3 regions of the Bradyrhizobium sp. HKCCYLRH3059 genome follow, and region 3 is predicted to be linked to each of the others. Evidence: predicted binding sites of a transcription regulator. Region 3 holds the regulator's gene; each other region holds the start of a gene.
The links. The regulator HrcA, encoded in region 3, represses chaperone genes, less so after heat shock. The targets are predictions, from matches to a motif close to GTTAGCACTCNCNNNNNGNGAGTGCTAAC.

Region 1 (3,224 bases), on a different contig from region 3:
ACCCTCCGCTCGTAGAATTGCACGAACGAGAAGCGGCCCGCCGCGATCTCCGCGGCGATGATGCCGGTGATCAGGTAGCCGGAGATGACGAAGAAGATGTCGACGCCGACGAAGCCGCCGAAGATCGCCGGCGCCTCGAAATGGAATGCGACGACGGAGAGCACCGCGATGGCGCGCAGCCAGTCGATGTCCTCGCGATGTCCTACACCTGAAGCCGAGCCGGCGCCCGCGCTGGCGAAGCGGGGCTGCGTCGATGCGCGCGTGCGAGGCGCGCGCGGGATCGTGGGAGCGAACTGGACGACGAAGCGCGGCAACGGAACGGGTACGCCTTTACGCAAGCCCGCGGCGAACACGTCTTACGGATTCGTCGCCGGCCCATCCGTCCCAATGACGCGAGACCGGATGTCAACACACACGCGCGATGGGACCGCCGTCCATCGCACGCGAATGTTTCCATCCATTTCTGTCGGCTTTACGTCGACAGTTCGACGGTTTTGAAGTCGGCCGGCAGGATCACTTCCAGCAGCTCGACGTCGTCGGAATAGTCGAGGATCATGTGCCGGATCTTCGGCGGCTGGGTCCAGCAACTGCCCTCCTGCATCAGCGTCTCGCCGACGCCTTCGAGGTAGCTCTTCACCCAGCCCTTGAGCACATAGACCATCTGGAAGTCGACCGCATGGGTGTGCAGCTTGGAGACTTCCTGCGGATTGCACGGCGGCAGCATGCGGATGACATGCGCGCGCGCCAAACCGTGCGTCGCGTCGGCGATGCCGAGGTCGCGGTAATGGGCATAAGCGCGCAGGCCGTCGGCCTTGAAGTCCTCCTCGCGGTGATGGCTGATCGCGACCTTCTGTTTGCGGCGGCGCGGCGCCGGCGCTGGTCGCCCCTTGCTCGCCAGCGCCTTGCGCGCCGAGGGCGCAGCCGCCCGGCCCGGCTTGGCGGGCGTCTTCGCCAGCGGCTTGGCGCTAGTTCTCGTAACCGCCTTCGCCGTCGCCTTGCTGCTCTTGCCGGTCTTCAGCGCCGCTGACTTGGCGGCGGCGCGTGATACGGGCTTGGTCGTCCGGCTCTTGGTGGCCATGGTGCTCTCCCTACGAGTCCTCGTCGCGAGGGTAGCACATATTGGATTGGAGAGGCTCAGCAGCCGCTCCAACAAAGGTCGTCATTCCGGGGCGTGCGAAGCACGAGCCCGGAATCCATTCCTCCGCGCGTTCTGCCGCCCGATGGATTCCGGGCTCGCGCTTCGCGCGCCCCGGAATGACACCGGTCATGAGGCGGCAGCGGTGGCTGTCAGCCTCAATGCAGCCGGAACACGCCGTCGACAGCGCGCAGCTCGGCCGGCTTGATGAGCTTGGAATGCGCCACCGTGACCGAATACAGCGGACCCTCGATCTTCTCCTGCCAGAACGCCAGGAAGTCCTGCAGCGCTGGGAATTTCGGAAACAGGTCGTAGTTCTGCCAGACATAGGTCTGCAGCAGCGAGCGATGGTCCGGCATCCGATACAGGATCTGCGCCGTCGTCAGCCCGTAACCCAGCACCTGTTTCCGAAAGTCCTCGGAAACCTCAACCTTCGACACCATGCCAACCTCCGTTTCTGGAGCGCATGTCCGTGTGGCCATCCGGGATGGAGCCACCCGGCAAAGATGCGCTCACTGCCTAGAAATGTGACGCATGTCCTCAACCCATCTCAAGCTTAAATGTTTAACGACATGTTGAAAAATGCTGCATTAGCAGCCACTTAGCCCAGGTGCTAATACGGGGTTTCATGGTTCGTTCCGCTTCCGTTAACGCTATCGGAACGCGTTGGCAGAGCCCGCAGTTGACTGCTAATTTTTCTGCTACAAGCCCTTGCCCGGCCGAATGCTCTCCCCTAAATCCAGCCTGCGTGCTGGCACTCGCCGGCGCCGACTGCCAAATTCCCAGAAACTGACAATCGCCTCAATAGCTTAGGAGGACTGTATGGCTTTCCGTCCGCTTCACGACCGCGTCGTGGTCAAGCGCATCGACGCCGAAGAGAAGACCGCTGGCGGCATCATCATCCCCGACTCGGCCAAGGAGAAGCCCTCGCAGGGCGAAGTGATCGCGGTGGGCCCGGGCGCCCGCGACGAGAGCGGCAAGCTGGTCCCGCTCGACGTCCAGGTCGGTGACCGCGTGCTGTTCGGCAAGTGGTCGGGCACCGAGGTCAAGATCGACGGCCACGAGCTGCTGATCATGAAGGAAAGCGACATCATGGGCGTGCTCACCGACACCGCGTCGAAGAAGAAGGCCGCCTAAGCCAACCCGCTCAACGCTCACCCTGAGGAGCGCCTGCGGGCGCCCTGCCCAGGGTGAGACGACCAATTCAACTCAGGGAAACCCAATATGTCAGCAAAAGACGTAAAGTTCGGCGTCGACGCTCGCGACCGCATGCTGCGCGGCGTGGACATCCTCGCCAATGCCGTCAAGGTCACGCTCGGTCCGAAGGGCCGCAACGTCGTCCTCGACAAGTCGTTCGGCGCGCCGCGCATCACCAAGGACGGCGTCACCGTCGCCAAGGAGATCGAGCTCGACGACAAGTTCGAGAACATGGGCGCGCAGATGGTGCGCGAGGTCGCCTCGAAGTCCGCTGACGCGGCCGGCGACGGCACCACCACCGCGACCGTGCTGGCCCAGGCCATCGTGCGCGAAGGCGCCAAGGCGGTTGCCGCCGGCATGAACCCGATGGATCTGAAGCGCGGCATCGACCTCGCGGTCGAGGCGGTCGTTGCCGACCTCGTGAAGAACTCCAAGAAGGTCACGTCGAACGACGAGATCGCCCAGGTCGGCACCATCTCCGCCAACGGCGACGCCGAGATCGGCAAGTTCCTCGCCGACGCGATGAAGAAGGTCGGCAACGAGGGTGTCATCACCGTCGAGGAAGCCAAGTCGCTCGAGACCGAGCTCGACGTCGTCGAGGGCATGCAGTTCGACCGCGGCTACATCTCGCCCTACTTCGTCACCAACGCCGACAAGATGCGCGTTGAGATGGATGACGCCTACATCCTGATCAACGAGAAGAAGCTGTCGTCGCTGAACGAGCTGCTGCCGCTGCTCGAGGCCGTGGTGCAGACCGGCAAGCCGCTGGTCATCGTCGCCGAGGACGTCGAGGGCGAGGCGCTCGCCACCCTGGTCGTCAACCGCCTGCGTGGCGGCCTGAAGGTCGCGGCCGTCAAGGCTCCGGGCTTCGGCGATCGCCGCAAGGCCATGC
Region 2 (3,224 bases), 420 kb from region 3:
CGACGATCGTGGTGTTCTCCTTGTCGACCACGACCTTCTTGGCGCGGCCGAGCATCGACAAGGTGACGTTCTCCAGCTTGATGCCGAGATCCTCGGAGATGGTCGTGCCGCCGGTGAGGATCGCGATGTCCTCCAGCATGGCCTTGCGGCGATCGCCGAAGCCCGGCGCCTTGACGGCGGCGATCTTCAGGCCGCCGCGCAGCTTGTTGACGACCAGGGTGGCCAGCGCCTCGCCTTCGACATCCTCGGCGACGATCAGCAGCGGCTTGCCGGACTGCACCACGGCTTCGAGCAGCGGCAGCATGGTCTGCAGACCCGACAGTTTCTTCTCGTGGATCAGGATGTAGGGATCCTCGAGCTCGACCCGCATCTTCTCGGAATTGGTGACGAAGTACGGCGAGACGTAGCCGCGGTCGAACTGCATGCCTTCGACCACCTCGAGCTCGGTGTCGAGGCTCTTGGCCTCCTCGACCGTGATCACGCCCTCATTGCCGACCTTCTGCATGGCCTCGGCGAGGAAGCGGCCGATCTCGTTGTCGCCATTGGCCGAGATGGTGCCGACCTGCGCGATCTCGTCATTGCTGGTGATCTTCTTGGCGTGCGACTTGAGATCCTTGACGATCGCGTCGACGGCGAGATCAATGCCGCGCTTCAGATCCATCGGGTTCATGCCGGCGGCGACCGACTTCGCGCCTTCCTTGACGATGGCCTGGGCGAGCACGGTGGCGGTGGTGGTGCCGTCGCCGGCGAGATCGGCGGTCTTCGAGGCCACCTCGCGCACCATCTGCGCGCCCATGTTCTCGAACTTGTCCTCCAGCTCGATCTCCTTGGCGACCGTCACGCCGTCCTTGGTGATGCGCGGCGCGCCGAACGATTTCTCGATCACGACGTTGCGGCCCTTGGGACCGAGCGTGACCTTCACGGCATTGGCGAGGATGTCGACGCCGCGCAGCATGCGATCGCGCGCGTCGGTCGAAAACTTCACGTCCTTGGCAGCCATGTTCGTCGTCTCCTTTCTCTCGATGACTGTCAGTTGAGGGAATCACGCAGCCTTCTTGGCCGCGACGGGCGTGTCGATGATGCCGAGCAGATCGCTCTCCTTCACGATCAGGAGATCCTTGCCGTCGATCTTGACCTCGGTGCCCGACCATTTCCCGAACAGCACGCGGTCGCCGGGCTTGACCTCGAGCGGCACCAATTGCCCCTGCTCATTCCGCGCGCCAGGACCCGCGGCAACGATCTCGCCCTCCTGCGGCTTCTCCTTGGCGGTGTCGGGAATGATGATGCCGCCCTTGGTCTTCTCCTCGGCATCGATACGGCGCACGAGCACGCGGTCGTGCAATGGACGGAAATGCATGCACATCCTCCTTTACAGATCAGCGATGTCATAAGCCTCGGGTCCCATCAGGCCCCCGAGCGAGCAACGACCTAGGAAAGCCGAACTTTTCGTTCAAGAGGGTCACGTAAATTTTTTGGCACTCTCGGGGAACGATTGCCAGTGCGGCTCTTGAACCGGGCCGGCCGCTTTCCCAGTTCTGTCGTCGCCAAAAAATCCTGATCGCGCTTGTTGGGGATCACGATGCAGCTTCCGCCTTTTCTCCGGGCCGTCCTGGCGCCTGCCATTCTGCTTTGCCTGATGACCGGGCCTGCCTTGGCCCAAATTCCCGATCTCAAGCTAGGCCGGGTGCCGACGCTGGCCCCGCTGGTCAAGGAAGTGACGCCCGCCGTCGTCAACATCTCGGTCGAAGGCAAGGTCCGCCAGGACAATCCGCTCTACCAGGACCCGCTGTTTCGCGAGTTTTTCGACGTCCCCAAGCAGGTCGAGAAGCAGATCAGCGCCACCGGCTCGGGCGTCATCGTCGATGCGCAGCGCGGCTACGTCATGACCGCCAATCACGTCGTCGAGCACGTCACGACAGCGCAGATCCGCACCAAGGATGGCCGCAAATTCGCCGCCCGCCTGGTCGGGCGCGATCCCGCCACTGATATCGCGCTGCTGCAGATCAGGGACCCCATCGACCTCAAGGCCATCGCGCTTGGCGACAGTGATGCGCTTGAGGTCGGCGACTTCGTGATCGCCGTCGGCAACCCGTTCGGTCTTGGCCAGACCGTCACCTCGGGTCTCGTGAGCGCGCTCGGGCGAACCGGCCTCGGCAAGCAGGGCTACGAGGATTTCATCCAGACCGACGCGGCGATCAATCCCGGAAATTCCGGCGGCGCGCTGATCAATCTGCGCGGCGAGCTGGTCGGCATCAACACCGCGATCATCTCGCCCGGCGGCGGCAATGTCGGCATCGGCTTCGCCGTCCCGATCAACATGGCGCGGCGGGTGATGGAGCAGCTCGTCGCCAACGGCCGCGTCGATCGCGGCCGCATCGGCGTGACCCTGCTCGACCTGGATGCGCCGGCCGATGGCCGGATTCAGGGCGCGCGCGTCGCCGACGTCACCGTGGGCTCGCCGGCCGAACGCGCGGGACTGCGCAAGGGCGACATCATCGTGAAGGCGAACGACATGCCGGTGCGCAGCGCCACGCAGGTGCGTAACCTGATCGGCCTCACACCGGTCGGGCAGCGCGTCCGTCTCGTGTTCGAGCGCGACCGCGCGCTCGGCAACGCGACGGTGGAGGTCGCGCCAGTCACCGAAGAACGTGCGCGCGCGAGAACCTCGGGCTGAGAATTCAACTTCTGTTCGCTGTTAGCTGCGCATACCACGTGGAGTAAATTTTTACCGTGCATCAAGCATGCAGCGAGACGCCGATACCTCTCTAAACGCCTGTTAAGTGCTATCGCGCTTATTGCAACCCCGCGGAGGTATTGAAATGCGGGGTGATGGTTTGGCGTTCAGTTTGCCACGCTGGCGCGTGACGCGCTGGCTGGCCGACCCGGGATATCCGGTGTCATCAGATATCCGCCGTGCATTGACGCGTGAGCTCTACGGCTGCTGGTCGGTGTTCGCCGGCGGCGCCATCAACACCGTTGCTGTCGCCGCAGCGCTCGCACTGCGTACGCCGAGCCCGCTCTTCATCACCTGGTTCGTGCTCGAAGTCGCGATCTGCCTGTCGCGGCTGATCGTGATGATCATTGCCTACCGCCGCGCCCGCGAGCGGCTGGCGACGCCGACCGACATCCACATCCTGCTGTCGGTGACCTGGAGCGCCAGCGTCGGTTTCGGCGTCGGCATCAGCCTCGCGTCCGGCGACTGGGTGGCCGCGTCACTGACCTGC
Region 3 (3,224 bases):
GAGAGGCTGAGACCAGCCCGGCATCGGACGTCGTGATCACGTCGGCCACTCGCCGTGAGACGGACTACAAAGTCGCGGTGACAAACAAGAAGCCACGGGCATCGTTGCCCGTGGCTTGTTCATTCGATCGACAGGACGGCAGCGGGACGCCTGCCTAGGCTCGCCGTCAGGCGGCGCTGTTCGACTGATCGTTGCTCGCCGCCGGCGCCGCCTTCGCGCCACCCTTGGACACGCCGACCAGCGCGGGGCGCAGCACGCGCTCGCCGATCATGAAGCCGGCCTGCACGACCTGCACCACGGTACCGGACGGCACCGACGGATCCGGGACCTCGTACATCGCCTGCTGGAAGTTGGGGTCGAACTTCTGTCCCGTCGGATCGAACTTCTTGACGCCGTTCTTCTCCAGCGTGTTGAGCAGCGAGCGCTCGGTGAGCTCGACGCCCTCGATCAGCGACTTCAGGCCCGCATCGGCATTGGCGCGTGTCTCGGCCGGCACGGCATCGAGCGCGCGCTGCAGATTGTCGGCGATATCGAGCACGTCACGGGCGAAGCCGGTGATGCCGTACATGCGCGCATCGGCGACTTCACGGGCCGTCCGCTTGCGCAGGTTCTCCATCTCCGCGAGCGTGCGCAGCATCTTGTCGCGCGCGTCGGCCGCCTCCTTGGCAAGGGCCTCGGCCGAGCCGGCCTCAGGATCATCGGGCATGATGTAGGGCTTGGAGACGACGGGTTCGCTGGCCTGCGCCGGGTTTTCCGGATCATTCTTATGCAGGTCGGGATCGGTCATGGACAGACTCGCAAGTTCGGCTGACGGGTTTGGGGGATATGGGGCGGGATATCGTGCTTTGGGCGTCGAAAATCAAGCGCAGCCTGACCATTGCGCCCGGAGGCGCTGTCCGCGGGTGAACCAAGTCACGCGTCAGCCACCCAGCAGCCGGCTGACCAGACGCGCGGCATAATCGACCGTCGGAATCACCCGGGCATAGTTGAGCCGGGTCGGACCGATGACGCCGAGCACGCCGACGATGCGCCCCGTGGCGTCGGAATAGGGCGACACGATCGTCGACGAGCCCGACAGCGAGAACAGCTTGTTCTCCGAGCCGATGAAGATGCGGACACCTTCCGCGCTCTCCGCCCGTCCGAGCAGATCGACGACGCCGCGCTTGGTCTCGAGATCGTCGAACAGCCGCCGGACACGCTCGAGATCTTCGAGCGCATGCAGGTCCTCGAGCAGGTTGGCGTGGCCGCGCACGATGAGCTGCCGCTCGTCGCTGTCCCCTCCGGACCAGCTCGCGACTCCGGCGGCGATCACCTTCTGCGTCAACTGATCGAGCTCAGCACGGTCATGCGCCAGCGCGGTCTCGAGCTCGAGCCGCGCTTCCGCCAGCGTCCGTCCTCTGATGCGGGCATTGAGGAAATTGGACGCCTCGGTCAGCGCCGACGACGGCACGCCCGGCGGCAGGGTCAGGACCCGGTTCTCGACCTGTCCGTCTTCACCGACCAGAACGACGAGCGCGCGCTCGGGCTCGAGCCTGACGAACTCGATGTGCTTCAGGCGGGTGTTGGATTTGGCGGTGAGAACCACGGCAGCGGCACGGGTCAGACCCGACAGCCGGGTCAGCGCTTCGTCCAGCGCCGCTTCGACCGACTGCGCCTGGCCGACGGCCGCGAGCTGGCTCTGGATCGACTGCCGCTCGGCCTCCGTCATGTCACCGACCTGCATCAGGGCGTCGACGAAGAAGCGCAGGCCAGCCTCGGTCGGCAACCGGCCGGCCGAGGTGTGCGGCGCGTAGATCAGGCCGAGCTGCTCGAGATCGGCCATGACGTTGCGCACCGAGGCCGGCGACAGCGGAACCGCGATCAGCCGCGAAATGTTGCGCGAGCCGACCGGTTCGCCGGTCGCCAGATAGCTTTCGACGATCTGCCGGAAGATCTCGCGCGAGCGCTCGTTCAGATGCGCCAGACCGGCCGGCGGTGTCATCAGGTTGATCGGATCGTGGTGGGCCACCAGATGCACTCCTCCCAGCTGCCTATAATGTGTCCATGCGGCGGCTCGGTGGCAAGCCGGTCGGCGCTCGCGGGCGAAGCCATGATAAACCCTTGCCGCTGCCGTTCCCGGCTCCTACAAGGCCGGTCAAAGTCGGTCTTTCGCGCGCTTTCACGGAGAGAATCATGCGGCCGAGCCGCCGTGCACCGGATGAACTGCGGGCCGTGAGCCTGGAACGCGGCGTCGTCAAATACGCCGAGGGCTCCTGCCTGGTGAAGTTCGGCGACACCCATGTCCTGGTCACCGCCACGCTCGAGGACCGGCTGCCGCCCTGGCTGAAGGGCCAGGGACGCGGCTGGATCACCGCCGAATACGGCATGCTGCCGCGCGCCACGCTGGAACGGACCCGGCGCGAGGCCTCCGCCGGCAAGCAGACCGGCCGCACCGTCGAGATCCAGCGCCTGATCGGCCGCTCGCTGCGCACCGCGATCGACCTGGAAGCGCTCGGCGAGCGCCAGATCACGGTCGATTGCGACGTGCTGCAGGCCGATGGCGGCACGCGCACGGCGTCGATCACCGGCGCCTGGGTGGCGCTGGCCGACTGCATCAAGTGGATGAAATCGCGCAACATGATCAAGACCGAGGTGCTGCGCGCCAACGTCGCCGCAATCTCCTGCGGCATCTACAACGGCACGCCGGTGCTGGATCTCGACTACGCCGAGGACTCCGAGGCCGAGACCGACGCCAATTTCGTCATGACCGGCGACGGCCGCATCATCGAGGTGCAGGGCACGGCGGAGAAGACGCCGTTCACCGAGGCCGAATTCCTGGCGCTGATGGCGCTCGCCCGCAAGGGCGTCGCGCGGCTGGTCGACCTGCAGAAGATGGCGGTCGCGTGAGCAGCCCGCACCGCAAGCTCACCGGTCGCATCATCATTGCGACCCACAATCCCGGCAAGCTTGCCGAGATGCGCGAGCTGCTCGCTCCCCATGGCGTCGAGGCGGTGTCGGCCGGCGATCTCGGCCTGGACGAGCCGGATGAGACCGGCGAGACCTTCCAGGCCAACGCCCGCATCAAGGCGGTCGCCGCGGCCAGAGCCGCGCAGCTTCCTGCCTTTGCCGACGATTCCGGCATCGTGGTTCATGCGCTCGATGGGGCGCCGGGGATCTATTCGGCGCGCTGGGCAGGACCGGACAAGGATTTCGCCGGCGCGATGACGCGCATCGAGCGCCTCCTG

Region 1: a site for HrcA is predicted at 1,886-1,914, ahead of groES (co-chaperone GroES). Genes of this name have one in related genera too.
Region 2: a site for HrcA is predicted at 1,472-1,500, ahead of groES (co-chaperone GroES). Genes of this name have one in related genera too.

What each region holds. Positions count from the first base shown of each region.
Region 1 covers NZ_JBNPUF010000002.1:401,394-404,617, forward strand. The annotation lists gene ACQR13_RS08780 (acyltransferase family protein) at 1-314, opposite strand, end outside; gene ACQR13_RS08785 (cupin) at 473-1,078, opposite strand; gene ACQR13_RS08790 (usg protein) at 1,294-1,578, opposite strand; gene groES (co-chaperone GroES) at 1,958-2,272, shown strand; gene groL (chaperonin GroEL) at 2,360-3,224, shown strand, end outside.
Region 2 covers NZ_JBNPUF010000001.1:84,552-87,775, forward strand. The annotation lists gene groL (chaperonin GroEL) at 1-1,000, opposite strand, end outside; gene groES (co-chaperone GroES) at 1,043-1,357, opposite strand; gene ACQR13_RS00360 (trypsin-like peptidase domain-containing protein) at 1,580-2,674, shown strand; gene ACQR13_RS00365 (GGDEF domain-containing protein) at 2,820-3,224, shown strand, end outside.
Region 3 covers NZ_JBNPUF010000001.1:507,726-510,949, reverse strand. The annotation lists gene ACQR13_RS02395 (hypothetical protein) at 1-10, shown strand, start outside; gene grpE (nucleotide exchange factor GrpE) at 167-787, opposite strand; gene hrcA (heat-inducible transcriptional repressor HrcA) at 920-2,008, opposite strand; gene rph (ribonuclease PH) at 2,173-2,886, shown strand; gene rdgB (RdgB/HAM1 family non-canonical purine NTP pyrophosphatase) at 2,883-3,224, shown strand, end outside.